DNA from 3 places in the Bradyrhizobium genosp. SA-4 str. CB756 genome. Region 3 is predicted to be linked to each of the others. Evidence: predicted binding sites of a transcription regulator. Region 3 holds the regulator's gene; each other region holds the start of a gene.

Region 1 (4,786 bases), 7.2 Mb from region 3:
CGGTCTTGGTCGTGCGCGCCGCCTGCTGGCCGATGGCCGCCATCTGCGCGAGGTCGATGATGTTGTCGTCGTCGCCCTTGTCAGGGCCGATGCTGAAATTCGGGTGGCGGTCGAGATAGGTCAGCGACGGCACCGCGCGTGCGCCCTGCCGTGACAGATTGGCGCCGCCGAGCATGACCGGGCCATCGTTGGGCGGGCCGTAGGCGTGATCCGGGCTATGGCAGGACGCGCAGGAGAGCGTGCCTGATGACGACAGCGAGGCGTCGTAGAAGATTTCCTTGCCGAGCAGCGCCATCGCGGACAACGGCGCGACGGGCGGACGCATGAGACGAACCGGATTCGGGTTCACACCAACCTGGTTCGACTCCGCCAATCCTTGCGTCCCGGCAGCAAAGACGGCGCCGGCCAGACAAAGCAGGCCGGCGCCGAGGAGCCACAGAGTGCGGCTGTTCATTCCGTAGCGTCCCGTTGGACTAGTGGTGGTGGTGCTCGTCCGGCGGGCTGGTGATCACAGTGCCGGCGGTCGGGTCGAGGAACAGCGCGTCAGCCCGCAAGTCGTGGCTGTGATCATGGTCGAAGTCGAACAGGTCCATGATCGAGCCGGAGGTGGCGTCGAACGAGCCGCCACCCAGGCGCTTGCCATGCAGCCAGTTGTCCTCGATGAAGCGGACCACCGAAGCCTGCGTGGTGTAGTTGTGGCTGACGTAGTTCGTCTTGGCGTAGGGCGAGACCACGATCAGGGGAACGCGGGTGCCCGGACCGCAGCGGCCGTTCACCGGCTTGCCGCCGAGACCGTTCGGCGCCGGCTGCTTGTTAGGACCGAGACCGCACAGGCCGGGGCCGTTGACCTGATCGGCGGTCGCATCATACGAGGCATTTTTCGGCGCGACGTATTGGTGGTCGTACCAGCCGTCGGAGTCGTCATAGGTGATGATGACGGCGGTCTCGCGCCACTCCGGCTGCTTCTGGAGGAAGTTGATCAGAGCGACATTGCCGGCCTGCTCGTCGAGCGGATCGGAGTTGCCGGCGTGACCGTCCTGGAAGGCGGGCATCTTGACGTAGGAGACGGCCGGAAAGTTGCCGGCCTTGATCGCGGCATAGAGGTCTTCGAGGTCGTAATTGTGATTGGCCGGATCGACCTTGCCGTTGAGGTCATGGGTATGGCCGATCGCATGAACCGAGCTCGGCCGGGCATGGGACGGGTTCGCCGTGGAGGCGTGATACTGGAAGAAGGCGTGGTGGGGAATGTAGTCGACGATGGTGCCGTTGACGTTGCTGGAGAACGTGCTGCGGGCGCAGCCGGTGGTGCCGTTGGCGTTCTTGAGCGTCAGGTCGAAGCCGCCCATGAAGCTGCCCCAGCTGATATGCTCAGCGGTGAGCAGGTCGCCGATATTCTTGCCGCCCATCAGCATCGTGCTGGTCGTGCTCGAACAGGCATCGTTACCCGGATCGGTATCGCCGGTCAGCGTCAGGCCGCCCTGGCCGTCGGCGATCGACGACGTGGTGCCGACCACCGGCTGCACGCCGTTGGTCTGGCCGGCAACCACTTCGAGCATGCCGGGCGTCGACGGGCCGAACGTGTCGGTCCAGTTGTTGTCGCTCATGGCGAAGTGCTGGGCATAGTTCCACAGCGCGGTGACGGTGTTGCCGTCGAAATAGCCCATGACCTGACCGTTGGTGGCGAAGGCGCCGGCGCCGCCGGCGGTGCCGCGGCCAGTGAATTTCGGGAACAGGTCTTCCTTGCCGTTGTCCACGGCCTGCTGCTCGGGCGTGTAGGAGTGGTTCTGCGAGCGCGTGTTGGCCTGGGTGCGGTCGAGGCGGAACGGGTCGGTCGCGCCGGTGCCGTTGGCCGGATTGTTGTTGGGGTTGTTCAACAGCAGATTGGCGTTGGCGAGGTTGTTGACCTTTGGCGTATGCGGCTTCGGAACGAAGGGGATCGAGCCGGTCGGGTTGGTCGCGTTCGGATAGGTCGCAAAGTAATGGTCGAACGAGCGGTTCTCGTTGAAGATCACCACGAGATGCTTGATAGGCGTCTCGGTGTGGATGTCGTGCGCATGACGATGATGATCGTCATGTCCGTGATCGCGATCGCGACCGAAATCGTCGGCGAGGACGGGAAGAGTGCACGCGAGCGCGCTCGCGGCCGCGAAAATCGCAGCCGTCGTCAGAAGTCTCGATTTCATTTTTTTTGACGCCCCGGAAATGAGGATGTTTACGATCAGAAATGTTCTAAACACCGCGAATGACAGAGCTGTGTCAGTTTGACGCACGAGACACTTTGCGCAGTGGCGGAGCGAAGATTTTTTAGGCAGGCGCCTGCTCCGCCGCGCCGGGCCACGTCATGTCGCTTTATTCCCCGCACGACGGCAAAAATGATCGCGTCCAGATTGTTGCGTGACGCGCCCGGTTGCATTTAGCTTTGCCGGACAAGAACAAGCTCTCAGGGGGAAACATGAAAGCCGCTCTTCGCAGGCGCACGCGCCATGCCGCGTCAGCCCTTGTCGCAACGTCGCTGGCTGGCCTCGCCAGTTTCGCCGCCCATGCCGAGATCGTCGTCACCGCCAATGACGGCAAGATGGTTCTGGAGAACGGCAATGCCGTGGTGCGCAAGCAGCCGCTGCCGGACACGGTCAGCGTGATCGACCTCACCGATGGCGTGCTGAAACTGCTGGGCGAGGTTCCTGCACCCGCCAGCGTCGTCGGCCCGCCACCGAGCGTGGCGATCGCGCCGGATGGTTCGTTTGCGCTGGTGACAGGCGCGATGAAGGTCGATCCGGCGGATGCGACCAAGACTATTCCCGACGACAAGCTCTCGGTGATCGATATCAAATCAACACCGCCAAAGGTGCTCGCGACATTGCAGGCCGGTGCAGGCGCGGCCGGAGTGTCAATCAACCGCGCAGGCACGCTGGCGCTGGTTGCGAACCGCAGCGAAGGCACGGTTTCGGTCTTCACCATTAGCGGCAACGCGCTGACGGCAAGCGGCAAGATCCAGCTCGGTGACGCCAAGTCGGGCCCGAGCCACGCCGTGTTCTCGCGCGATGGCGCGACCGCGCTGGTCACCCGCGACGGCGACAGCAAGATCTCGCTTCTCACCGTGGACGGCAGCAAGGTCGAGTACGCCAAGCGCGATCTCTCCGCGGGTGTGCGTCCTTACGACATCGATCTCACCGGCGCGGCCGCGGCCGTCGTCGGCAATGTCGGCGCCGGCGGCGGCGACAATGATACGATCAGCCTGATCGACATGACCGCAAAGCCAATCCGGGTCGTCACGACGGTCACCGTCGGACAGACGCCTGAGGCCGTCAAAATGTCCCCGGACAGCAACTACGTTTCCGTCACCGTCATGAACGGCTCGAACAAGCCGTCGGCCTCGCCTTTCTTCAACGATTTCGGCCTGCTCAAGGTCTACCGGATCTCAGGCACCGACCTCACGCCGGTTGCGGAAGCCAAGATCGGCCATTGGTGCCAGGGCATGGTGTGGTCCAAGGACTCCAAACATGTCGTGGCGCAGTGCATGGTCGAGAACGAGCTGCTCGCCTTCTCGTTCGACGGCAAGGCGCTGACCAAGACGTCGACGCTCAAGCTGCAGGTGAGCCCTGCGGGCATTCGCACCGCGGAGCCGTAAGGTCAGCGGACGGCGCAGGCCCCCTGCGCCGCCGCCTGCCCTACTCGGTGCGGATCGGCGCGTCCTTCAGGCCGTTGTTGTCATAGGCCCTGCGGAGCGCGCCGTTCGTGGTCGCATCCGTCATGAACTTGGTCACGAACGCCAAGGCCTGGCTATGGCCGAGCGGGACGGCGACAGCGGTCACCGTCTTCTTGAAGGTCTCGTCGAGCACGCGCGTGCCCGGAATCTTCTGCGCCATCTTGTAGAGCTGGTCGCGCGACAGCGCGAAGGCGTCGATCTCGCCATTCTTCAAAAGCGCGAATATTTCATCGTAGGTCTGGTAGCCCGTGACTTTCGCATTCTTCAGGTGCGCGACGGCGCCGCGCATGGTGGTCGTGGCGTTGACCGCCGCGACCTTGATGCCCACCTGGTCGAGCGTGGCGAAGTTGGTGATGGTCGAGCCGGGCTTGACGATGTAGGTGGCATCGGCGACCTCGTAGATCGGGCCGAACATCATTTTCGTCTCGCGCTCGGGATCCTTCGGAAGCCAGGTGACGTCCCAGGTGCCCTTGCCCGCAGCGTCGGTGATCTGCCCGGAATTCTGGTGCACGACATATTCGACCGCCACGCCGAGCTGCGCGGCCAACTCCTTGCCGAGATCGACGGGAACGCCGGCATAGCCGGATTCGGTCTTGGTCGACCAGAACGCACCGCCCGCGGGGCTGATCGCGATCGCGACCCGCAGCTTGCCGGTCGGCGCGATCTCGTCCTTCAAACCATCGGCTAGCGCGGGCATGGCAAACGCCGCGGCAAGAGCAAGGCCAGCGAGGGCCGATTGGAGGAAGGTCGGCATGTCATGGTCTCCTCACCTTTTCTTCTTTTCGAATTTGCACCGTCCGACCGCTTCCCACGGTCCTTGCCACAATTCTGGTCGATCGTGCGCTCGGTGAAAAGCGGTTTGTCATGGCAAATCTGTCAAAGGCCACAGCGCCGTTTGCAGTGCAAGGCCTCTGACCGCCATGGCTATGGTGTTCCACGGAAGGGCATTTGTTGCTAGCCTGCCGCACCGACAGACAATCATCGGGGGCCACCGAATGACCTCAGCCAATCCGGCTTCTTCCGCACGGCGCAACGAAGCGTGGAGACAATTCGGGCAGGCATTGGCCGCCACCGCGGCCG
Region 2 (4,786 bases), 320 kb from region 3:
TGACCTTCGAGGAAGGCACCTCGTGGCAGTCGCTGGGCCTGAAAGGCGACGAGAAGGTCACGCTGCGTGGCCTCGTCGGCGACCTCAAGCCGCGCCAGAAGCTGACCGCGGAGATCGTCTCCGGTGACGGCTCGCTGCAGCGCGTTTCGCTGCTCTGCCGCATCGATACGCTGGACGAGCTCGACTACTACCGGAACGGCGGCATCCTGCACTACGTGCTGCGCAAGCTCGCGGCCTAAGCGCGAATTTGTGAACGGTGGCTCACTGCGACGTGAGTAGAAGGTTAAACGAAGGCGGCCTATCACAAGGCCGCCTTCGCGCGTTTGCGGCATGCTTCAGATGGGCCCGCCCGGCGGAAATCCCGCCCAGGACGGTTGAACATGCCGCGCCCCGTAAGATTACGGTGACCATCAGGCGATAAGCTTCCCCCCAACGACTGACGATGTGTGACGTTCGACATGACGACAATGACGGCTTCTAATCTGGTTTCGCGCTGGTCCGGTGCACTCTGGTCGGGAGCGCTCAGCATCTGCGCCATCGCCGCCATCATCCGTCCCGCCCACGCCGATCCGCGCGCCGTTGTCGAATTGTTTACCTCGCAGGGCTGCTCGTCCTGCCCGCCCGCCGACAAGATCATCGGCGATCTCTCCAGCGATCCCTCGATCATCGCGCTGAGCATGCCGATCGATTATTGGGACTATCTCGGCTGGAAGGACACGCTGGCGGATTCGCGTTTCTCGGCGCGGCAGCGCGCCTATTCGCGCATGCGCGGCGACCGCGAGGTCTACACGCCGCAGGTCGTGGTCAATGGCTCGGCGCATGTCATCGGCAGCGATCGTGCCGGCATCGAGAATGCGATCGGCAAGACCGACAAGAGCAGTGGCGTGATGAGCGTGCCGGTGACGATGTCGCTCTCGGGCAAGCAGATCAACGTGTCGGTGGCCGCGAGCAAGGAGCCGGCGGTCTCGCATGGCGAGGTCTGGATCTGCTCGGTCGCCAAATCGGTGCCGATCTCGATCAGCCGTGGCGAAAATCGCGGACAGCAGATCACCTATCACAACGTGGTGCGCAATTTGCTCAAGGTCGGCGACTGGACTGGCCGTCCGGAAAGCTGGACCGTGCCGCTCGAGAACCTCACGCGCGACGGCGTCGACGGCGCGGTGGTCTATGTCCAGGACGGCAGCCGCGACAAGCCCGGTCCGATGCTGGGCGCAGCGTACACGTCGCTGCATTGATTCGAATTTCTCTCTAGCGTCGCACTCGCTCTAACTCTTCATGTGGAGAGCGAGAGTATGCGCGAGATCGTCTCAGGAGATCTGGTCTCCCGTCATTCCGGGGCGCGCGAAGCGCGAGCCCGGAATCCATCGATCCACAATCCGAGCTGAGAAATGGATTCCGGGCTGGCGCCAAGCGGCGCGCCCCGGAATGACAGCGCGTCAGAAACAATCCGACACAAACAAAAAAGGACCAACTTGCGTTGGCCCTCCTTGTCGCGCGTACAGACCCGATCCTGTTCGACCCCGGGGGGCTGGGGAATCCGGAACCGAAAGGACCGGGCCAACGCACACGAATCTTTTCGCAATGCAGGGCGGCGGGCACTGGGCGGAAAAGCGGCGACAGTATGATTCCTGCTAACGATCCCGTGACGGTTTGCCGCGACAGAGTTCCACTTTTGCGTGTGGTCCAATTCGCACCCGATCAGGCGGGTTGAGCCCAGAGCCCTGTCCCGGATTCCTGCAAGAGCCCTTGCGGCGAGGAGCGGTTGGCGCGATCATGTGACTGTCATGATCCGCGGTACCCTGGGACGGTTTCGCGGGCGCGATCATGCTGTGCGATGAGGAGCGCTCCCATGAGTCTGACGTCGGAGGATGCCGATCCGAGCGAGCAGCGCGCGGCGGCGCGGCCCGTCGCGGCGAACGCGCAGCCGAACCGGGTGACGTTCAACCGGCTCGAGCTGCACCGCATTCTCAATCTCTATGGCCGCATGGTCGCCGACGGCGAGTGGCGCGACTATGCCATCGACTTCCTGAAGGACCGCGCCGTGTTCTCGGTCTATCGCCGCGCCTCGGAAGTGCCGATCTACCGCATCGAGAAGGACCCGCGCCTCGCGCGCAAGCAGGGCATGTACAGCGTGATCTCGGCGACCGGCCTGATCCTGCGCCGCGGCCATGAGCTCGAGCGCGTGCTGCTGGTGATCGACCGGAAATTGGCGGTGGTCTAACCGCACGAACGGTGCCGTAGGGTGGGCAAAGGCGCAAAGCGCCGTGCCCACGACCTTTCCGTAATCGCCCTGATGGTGGGCACGCTTCGCTTTGCCCACCCTACGAGCGGTGCCGTGGCGAGGCCCTACTTCCCCGGCACCGTCTTCGCGCCCTCGCCGAGGTCGCGCTGCATCATCACCGTGTCGAGCCAGCGACCGAACTTCAGCCCGACATTGGGGTGGGTGCCGATCATCTTGAAGCCGCCCCTGGTGTGCACGCCGATCGAGCCGGCATTGGCGGAATCGCCGATCACGGCGATCATCTGGCGGAAGCCGCGCGCCTCGCATTCGGTGATCAGCCGCTCCAGCAGCAGCGAGCCGATGCCGCGGCGGTGGAAACTCGGATCGAGGTAGATCGAGTTCTCGACCGTGAAGCGATAGGCCGGCCGTGGCCGGTAGGCACCGGCATAGGCATAGCCGGCGACGCTGCCGTCGAGGATGGCGACGAAATAGGGATAGCCGCCGTCGACCAGCGTGCGGTAACGGCGGGTCATCTCGGCTAGGTCAGGCGGATCCAGCTCGAACGTCGCAGTGCCCTCGCGAACGGCCTGCTGGTAGATGGCGGTGATGGCGGGAAGGTCGGCCTCGGTCGTGGGCCTGATATCGGGTGCGGACATGGCCTCAGACTAGAGGCTTCGCCCGGTTGCTGGAAGGGGGCCGCCACCGTCTCCCGGTCGTCATTGCGAGCGTAGCGAAGCAATCCAGAAATGCATCCGCGGAGGGCCTCCGGATTGCTTCGTCGCAAGGGCTCCTCGCAATGACGAGGAGAGCTACCGGGGCCCCAAACAAAAACCCCGGCCTCTCGGCCGGGGTTCGTGTCCGTTCTCTCGTCTGGCGCTTAGTCGCGCTGGCCGAGGAGCTGCAGCAGCAGCGTGAACAGGTTGATGAAGTTCAGGTACAGCGACAGGGCGCCGGTAATGGCCGCACGCTCTGCGATGTCACCGCCGGCCGAAGCGTAGCCGTAGATGTAGTCGTTCTTCAGGCGCTGGGTGTCCCAGGCGGTGAGGCCGGCGAACACCAGCACGCCGACCACCGACACGATGAACTGCAGCATCGAGCTCGCCAGGAACAGGTTCACCAGGCTCGCGATGATGATGCCGATCAGGCCCATGAACAGGAACGAGCCCATGCCGGTCAGGTCACGCTTGGTGGTGTAGCCGTAGAGGCTCAGTGCACCGAAAGTCGCCGCGGTGATGAAGAACACCCGCACGATCGAGGTGTGGGTGAACACCAGGAAGATCGACGACAGCGAGATGCCCATCAGCGCCGAGAACACCCAGAACAGGATCTGGGCGGTCGAGGGAGCGAGACGGTTGATGCCCGCCGAGATCACGAACACCATCGCGAGCGGCGCGAGCATGAACAGCCACTTCAGGGGGCTGACGAACATCGCGTAGCCGAACGGCGTCAGGAACAGCTTGCCGACGCGGACGGCGTCCGCGGTCGGGACGTCAGTCACGGCAGCCAGGTAGACACCGAGCGCGGCCAGGCCGGTGATGGCAAGGCCAATGCTCATGTAATTGTAGATGCGCAGCATGTAGGCGCGCAGGCCGGCGTCGACCGTCGCGGCGTCAACACGCCCGGCGGCCCTGCCGAAAGGAGAAGCGTAGTTACGGTCTAGGTCCGACATGGTCGAATTCCCGTTGGTTGGCCGGTCCGGCATGAGGGTCGCCACGCCGCCGGTTCGTCAAGTTCTATCCGGATACCGATGTCTGCCGACATTAAATTTGGCTAACAATCGGGGGCTCCGAACCCATTCGATATGTGGGAAACTAACACATTCGCTGCAACCGTCCACGCGCGGCTGAATGTCGCCCTCGGGCACAATCCTGGCGAGCGGACGTGGTTAATCGCAGGAATCGTGCGATTCCGCTACCGCGCGGCATCCCGCTACATTTTGTCACAAATTCCGCAACACCGTAGCGGGCTTTTTGTTCAACGCCAGCAGAGTGCCGGCGAGCCCGAGCCCCACGGTGACGACCAGTGCGGCCGCGACCACGCCGGCGGCGCTGCCGGCCTGCCAGACGAAACTCAGCGTCATCAGCCGTGTCACGATCATCCAGGCCGCGATGCTGCCCGCGATCACGCCGAACACCGCGGTGGCGAGCCCGATCAGGAGGTATTCGAGGGCATAGGCGCCGAGCAGCCGCAGCCGGGTTGCGCCCAGCGTCTTCAGGATTACCGCATCATAGACCCGGTGGCGGTGGCCGGCGGCCAGCGCCCCGCCCAGCACCAGGATCGCCGAGATCAGCGTCACCGCGCTGGCGCCGCGGATCGCCAGCGCCAGGTTGGTCACGACCGAGCCGACCGTCTCCATCACCTCGCGCACGCGCACGCTGGTCACCATCGGATAGGCATCCGCAACCTGCTTGATGATCTTGCCGTCACCGGTCGCATCGCCGCCGGATTCGGTCAGCGTCGCGATGTGGGTGTGGGGTGCGCCCTTGAAGGCGTTCGGCGAGAACACCAGCACGAAATTGATGCCCATCCCCTGCCAGTCGATGGTGCGCAGATTGCCGATCTTGG
Region 3 (4,786 bases):
CCTGTTCGACGAGCCCTGCTCGGCACTGGACCCGATCTCGACCGCCAAGGTCGAGGAGTTGATCCAGGAGCTGTCCGAGAACTACACGATCGCGATCGTCACCCACAACATGCAGCAGGCGGCCCGCGTCTCTGACAAGACCGCCTTCATGTATCTTGGCGAGCTGATCGAGTTCGACGACACCAGCAAGATCTTCACGTCGCCGAGCGATCGGCGGACGCAGGATTACATCACCGGCCGGTTCGGCTGAGGAGACGGGATATGGGTTCTGAACATACCGCAAAGGCCTTCGACACCGACCTCCAGGAGCTCACGCGCCTGGTCGCCGAGATGGGCGGCCTCGCCGAGCGCATGATAGTCGATTCCGTCGACGCGCTGATCCGCCGCGACGTCGCGCTCGGCCAGCGCGTGGTCGCGACCGACGCCGAGATCGACGCGCTCCAGAAGAAGATCGAGGAGCGCGCCGTTCTCACCATCGCCCGTCGCCAGCCGATGGCGGTGGACCTGCGCGAAATCGTCGGCGCGATGCGCGTCGCGACCGATCTCGAGCGCATCGGCGACCTCGCCAAGAACATGGGCAAGCGCGTCGCGGCGCTGGAGACGGACTTCCATCCGCTCAAGCTGTTCCGCGGCCTCGAGCACATGACCGACCTCGTGCAGCAGCAGGTTAAGTCGGTGCTGGACGCCTACGCCGCGCACGACCTGCCGGCGGCGATGGCGGTGTGGAAGGGCGACGAGGAAGTCGACGCCATCTGCACCTCGCTGTTCCGCGAGCTCCTCACCTACATGATGGAGGATCCGCGCAACATCTCGTTCTGCATCCACCTGATGTTCTGCGCCAAGAACATCGAGCGCATCGGTGACCATGCCACCAACATCGCCGAGACCGTGTTCTACATGATCGAGGGCCAGGCGATCACCGACAAGCGGCCGAAGGGTGACATGACGACCTTTGCCACAACGGTCCCGAATAGCTGAAGAGTCAAGGAGCGACGACACCATGGGCGCACGCATTATGGTGGTTGAAGACGAGGAAGCTCTCACCGAGCTGCTTCGCTACAACCTCGAAGGCGACGGCTATGACGTCGAGACGGTGATGCGCGGCGACGACGCCGACACCCGTCTCAAAGAACACATCCCCGACCTGATCGTGCTCGACTGGATGCTGCCGGGCCTCTCCGGCATCGAGCTGTGCCGGCGGCTGCGCACCCGCCCGGAGACCAAGCAGCTGCCGATCATCATGCTCACCGCGCGCGGCGAGGAGAGCGAGCGGGTGCGGGGGCTTGCGACCGGCGCCGACGATTACATCGTCAAGCCGTTCTCGGTGCCGGAGCTGCTGGCGCGCGTGAAGGGCCTGCTCAGGCGCGCAAGCCCGGAGCGGCTCGCCACCGTGCTCGCCTATGGCGACATCGAGCTCGACCGCGACAAGCGCCGCGTCGCGCGCTCGGGCCGGCCGATCGATCTCGGCCCGACCGAATATCGCCTGCTGGAGTTCTTCCTCGAGCATCCGGGCCGCGTGTTCTCGCGCGAGCAGCTGCTCGACAGCGTCTGGGGCCGTGACATCTACATCGACGAACGCACCGTCGACGTGCATATCGGCCGCCTGCGCAAGCTGCTCAATCTCGGTCGTGAGCAGGACCCGATCCGCACTGTCCGCGGCGCCGGCTACGCGCTCGACGACCGCTTTGCGAAGGCGGAGCAGACGTAAGAACGATTGCAAGCGAGCAAAATAAAAGCGCGCCAAGTGGCGCGCTTTTTTATGTCACGGGTCGTCCCGGTCGCGTGCCGGGACGATGTCGTTTGAAGCAGCGTTCAGCGCGTGCCGGGCTTTGCCGGCGCACGGCGACGATCCGCCGCCGGCTGGTAGGCGACGCGCGAGTGCTGCGCGCAATAGGGCAGGCCGGAAAGCGCCTTGCCGCCGCAGAAGAAGAAATCCGGGCTCGAGGGATCGCCGACCGGCCAGTGGCAGGTCGCCTCGTTCAGCTCCAGCAGCGACAGCCGCTGGCTCATCGGCACCACGTTATCGTAGGTGACCGGCTCGGCCTCCACCTCGACCTCGAAGGCCTGCGCCAGTGCGGTGTTGCCGCGCGAGATCGGACGGCTCACGCGCATCATGTGCTGCGCGGGGCGGGCCTTGCGCGGCCGGGGCGCTGCCGATGAGGGGCTCTTGGCGCGGCCGGACAGGCCGAGCCTGTGCACTTTGCCGATCACGGCATTGCGGGTCACATTGCCGAGCTCGGCCGCGATCTGGCTGGCCGAAAGTCCGGCCTCCCAGAGCTTCTTCAGCTGCTCGACGCGATCATCGGACCAGGTCAAAACCGTCATTGCACCCTTTCCCTCGCTGCCGGCCAGCCATCCTGGGGCCTCACAGCGAATGCCTAAGCCTTGAAAAACCCGTGCCGCCAGAATCCCTTAAGGCTCGCCGGGCACGCAGGATGCGCCCGAACGTTTACGCCGGTACATGAGGACTCTTGGGATCAGAACTGCTGCACGAGATGTCGTATCTGACAGTCCAAACGCTACAATATGGCGTGACTCGCGCGCAAGAGTCCGCCGACTCGCTTCCACATGTTCCGTGGTGAAAATCCCGCAAAATCGGCACCGCAAGACTACGGATTCAGCGTTTCCCGGGGCTTTCGGGCGGCATTGACACCCGTCTCACCAGGCATAAGATAGTCGCACGTGCCGCCCTTAAAAGGCGGCACGTTTCGTTTTCCGGGCCGGTCAATGGTGCGTTGCGCAATGCACTCAAGCCGTCCGCAACATCCAAGTGATCGTCATGACCAACAGCGCCGCGCCGCATTTGCTCCCCGTTTTCGCCAGGGCCGACCTCGGTTTCGAGCGCGGCGAAGGCTGCTGGCTGATCGCGACCAATGGCGAGCGCTATCTCGACTTCACTTCGGGCGTCGCGGTGAACGCGCTCGGCCATGCCCATCCCGCGCTGGTCAAGGCGTTGCAGGAGCAGGCGACGAAGCTGTGGCACATGTCGAACCTGTTCCAGAGCCCCGACGGCGAGAAGCTCGCCGCGCGCCTGTGCAGCGAGAGCTTTGCGGACTTCGTGTTCTTCTGCAATTCGGGCGCCGAAGCGCTGGAGGGCGTGATCAAGCTGGTCCGCCATCATCACTTCTCCAAGGGGCATCCGGAGCGCTACCGCATCATCACCTTCGAAGGCGCCTTCCACGGCCGCACGCTGGCAACACTGGCTGCAACGGGATCTGCAAAATATCTCGAAGGTTTCGGTCCGCCGATGGACGGCTTCGACCAGGTGCCGCATGGCGACATCGAGGCCGTGAAGAAGGCGATCGGCCCGCAGACCGCCGGCATCCTGATCGAGCCGATCCAGGGTGAGGGCGGCGTGCGTTCGTCGCCGCCCGCCTTCCTCAAGGCGTTGCGCCAGCTCTGCAACGAGAAGGGCCTGCTGCTCGCGTTTGACGAGGTGCAGACCGGCATGGGCCGCACCGGCGATCTGTTCGCGCATCGGCGCACCGGCGTGACGCCTGACGTGATGTCGCTGGCGAAAGCGCTCGGCGGCGGCTTCCCGATCGGCGCGGTGCTGGCGACCGCAGAGGCGGCCTCCGGCATGGGGCCCGGCTCGCACGGTTCGACCTTCGGCGGCAATCCGCTCGCGATCTCGGCTGCGAACGCCGTTCTCGACGTCATGCTCAAGCCCGGCTTCTTCGATCACGTGCAGAAGATGTCGCTGCTGCTCAAGCAGAAGCTCGCCTCCGTGATCGACCGTCATCCCGACGTCGTCAGCGAAGTGCGCGGCGAGGGGCTCCTGATCGGCATCAAGGCCGTGGTGCCCTCCGGCGATCTGGTCGCGGCGCTGCGCAACGAAAAATTGCTCACGGTCGGCGCCGGCGACAATGTCGTGCGTTTCCTGCCGCCTCTCATCGTCACCGAAACCGAGATCGAGGATAGCGTCGCGCGGCTCGAGCGCGCCTGCACGGCCCTTGCCGGCAACAAGCGGGCGGCAAGCTGATGAGCAGTTCACCCAAGCATTTCCTCGACATCAACGAGCTGCCGCTGACGGAGCTCAAGCGCATGCTCGCCGCATCCTCCGCGATGAAGGCGAAGCAGAAGGCGCACCAGCCGGTGAAGCCGCTCGAAGGCAAGACGCTGGCGATGATCTTCGAGCGTCCCTCGACCCGCACCCGCGTGTCGTTCGACGTCGCCATGCGCCAGCTCGGCGGCGAGCCGATCATGCTCACAGGCGCCGAGATGCAGCTCGGCCGCGGCGAGACCATCGCCGACACCGCGCGCGTGCTGTCGCGCTATGTCGATGCCATCATGATCCGCATCCTCAACCACGAGGCGCTGCTGGAGCTTGCGCAACATGCGACCGTGCCCGTGATCAACGGCCTGACCCGGCGCTCGCATCCCTGCCAGGTGATGGCCGATCTCATGACCTATGAGGAGCATCGCGGCCCGATCGAGGGCCGGACGGTGGCCTGGACCGGTGACGACAACAACGTTCTCGCTTCTTGGGCGCACGCCGCCGAGCGCTTCAAGTTCAAGCTCAATGTCGCAACGCCGCCGGAGCTCGCGCCGAAGAAGGTGATGCGCGACTGGATCAAGGCGACGAACGCGCCGATCGTGCTCGGCACCGATCCGGAGGCGGCCGTAAAGGGCGCCGATTGCGTTGTCACCGACACCTGGGTGTCGATGGGCGACAAGGAAGGCGAGCACCGTCACAACGTACTCAAGCCTTACCAGGTCAATGCCAAGCTGATGTCGCTGGCCAAGCCCGACGCGCTGTTCATGCACTGCCTGCCGGCTCATCGCG

What was found. The regulator PhoB, encoded in region 3, activates phosphate uptake and scavenging genes when phosphate is short. The targets are predictions, from matches to a motif close to TGTCATNNANCTGTCAT.
Region 1: the regulator PhoB is predicted to act here: its motif matches at 2,243-2,259, upstream of BRAGE_RS0101740 (phospholipase C).
Region 2: the regulator PhoB is predicted to act here: its motif matches at 1,770-1,786, upstream of BRAGE_RS0137855 (DUF2794 domain-containing protein).

Annotation. Positions count from the first base shown of each region.
Region 1 covers NZ_KI421499.1:359,453-364,238, reverse strand. Annotated here, with positions in the region: gene BRAGE_RS0101745 (cytochrome-c peroxidase) at 1-454, opposite strand, end outside; gene BRAGE_RS0101740 (phospholipase C) at 474-2,183, opposite strand; gene BRAGE_RS0101735 (hypothetical protein) at 2,453-3,628, shown strand; gene BRAGE_RS0101730 (ABC transporter substrate-binding protein) at 3,669-4,460, opposite strand; gene BRAGE_RS0101725 (efflux RND transporter periplasmic adaptor subunit) at 4,702-4,786, shown strand, end outside.
Region 2 covers NZ_KI421499.1:7,836,234-7,841,019, reverse strand. Annotated here, with positions in the region: gene acnA (aconitate hydratase AcnA) at 1-239, shown strand, start outside; gene BRAGE_RS0137860 (DUF1223 domain-containing protein) at 459-1,235, shown strand; gene BRAGE_RS0137855 (DUF2794 domain-containing protein) at 1,850-2,221, shown strand; gene BRAGE_RS0137850 (GNAT family N-acetyltransferase) at 2,347-2,877, opposite strand; gene BRAGE_RS0137845 (Bax inhibitor-1/YccA family protein) at 3,099-3,890, opposite strand; gene BRAGE_RS0137840 (ABC transporter permease) at 4,161-4,786, opposite strand, start outside.
Region 3 covers NZ_KI421499.1:7,512,012-7,516,797, reverse strand. Annotated here, with positions in the region: gene pstB (phosphate ABC transporter ATP-binding protein PstB) at 1-250, shown strand, start outside; gene phoU (phosphate signaling complex protein PhoU) at 262-978, shown strand; gene phoB (phosphate regulon transcriptional regulator PhoB) at 1,001-1,708, shown strand; gene BRAGE_RS0136375 (GcrA family cell cycle regulator) at 1,813-2,325, opposite strand; gene BRAGE_RS0136370 (aspartate aminotransferase family protein) at 2,780-3,982, shown strand; gene argF (ornithine carbamoyltransferase) at 3,982-4,786, shown strand, end outside.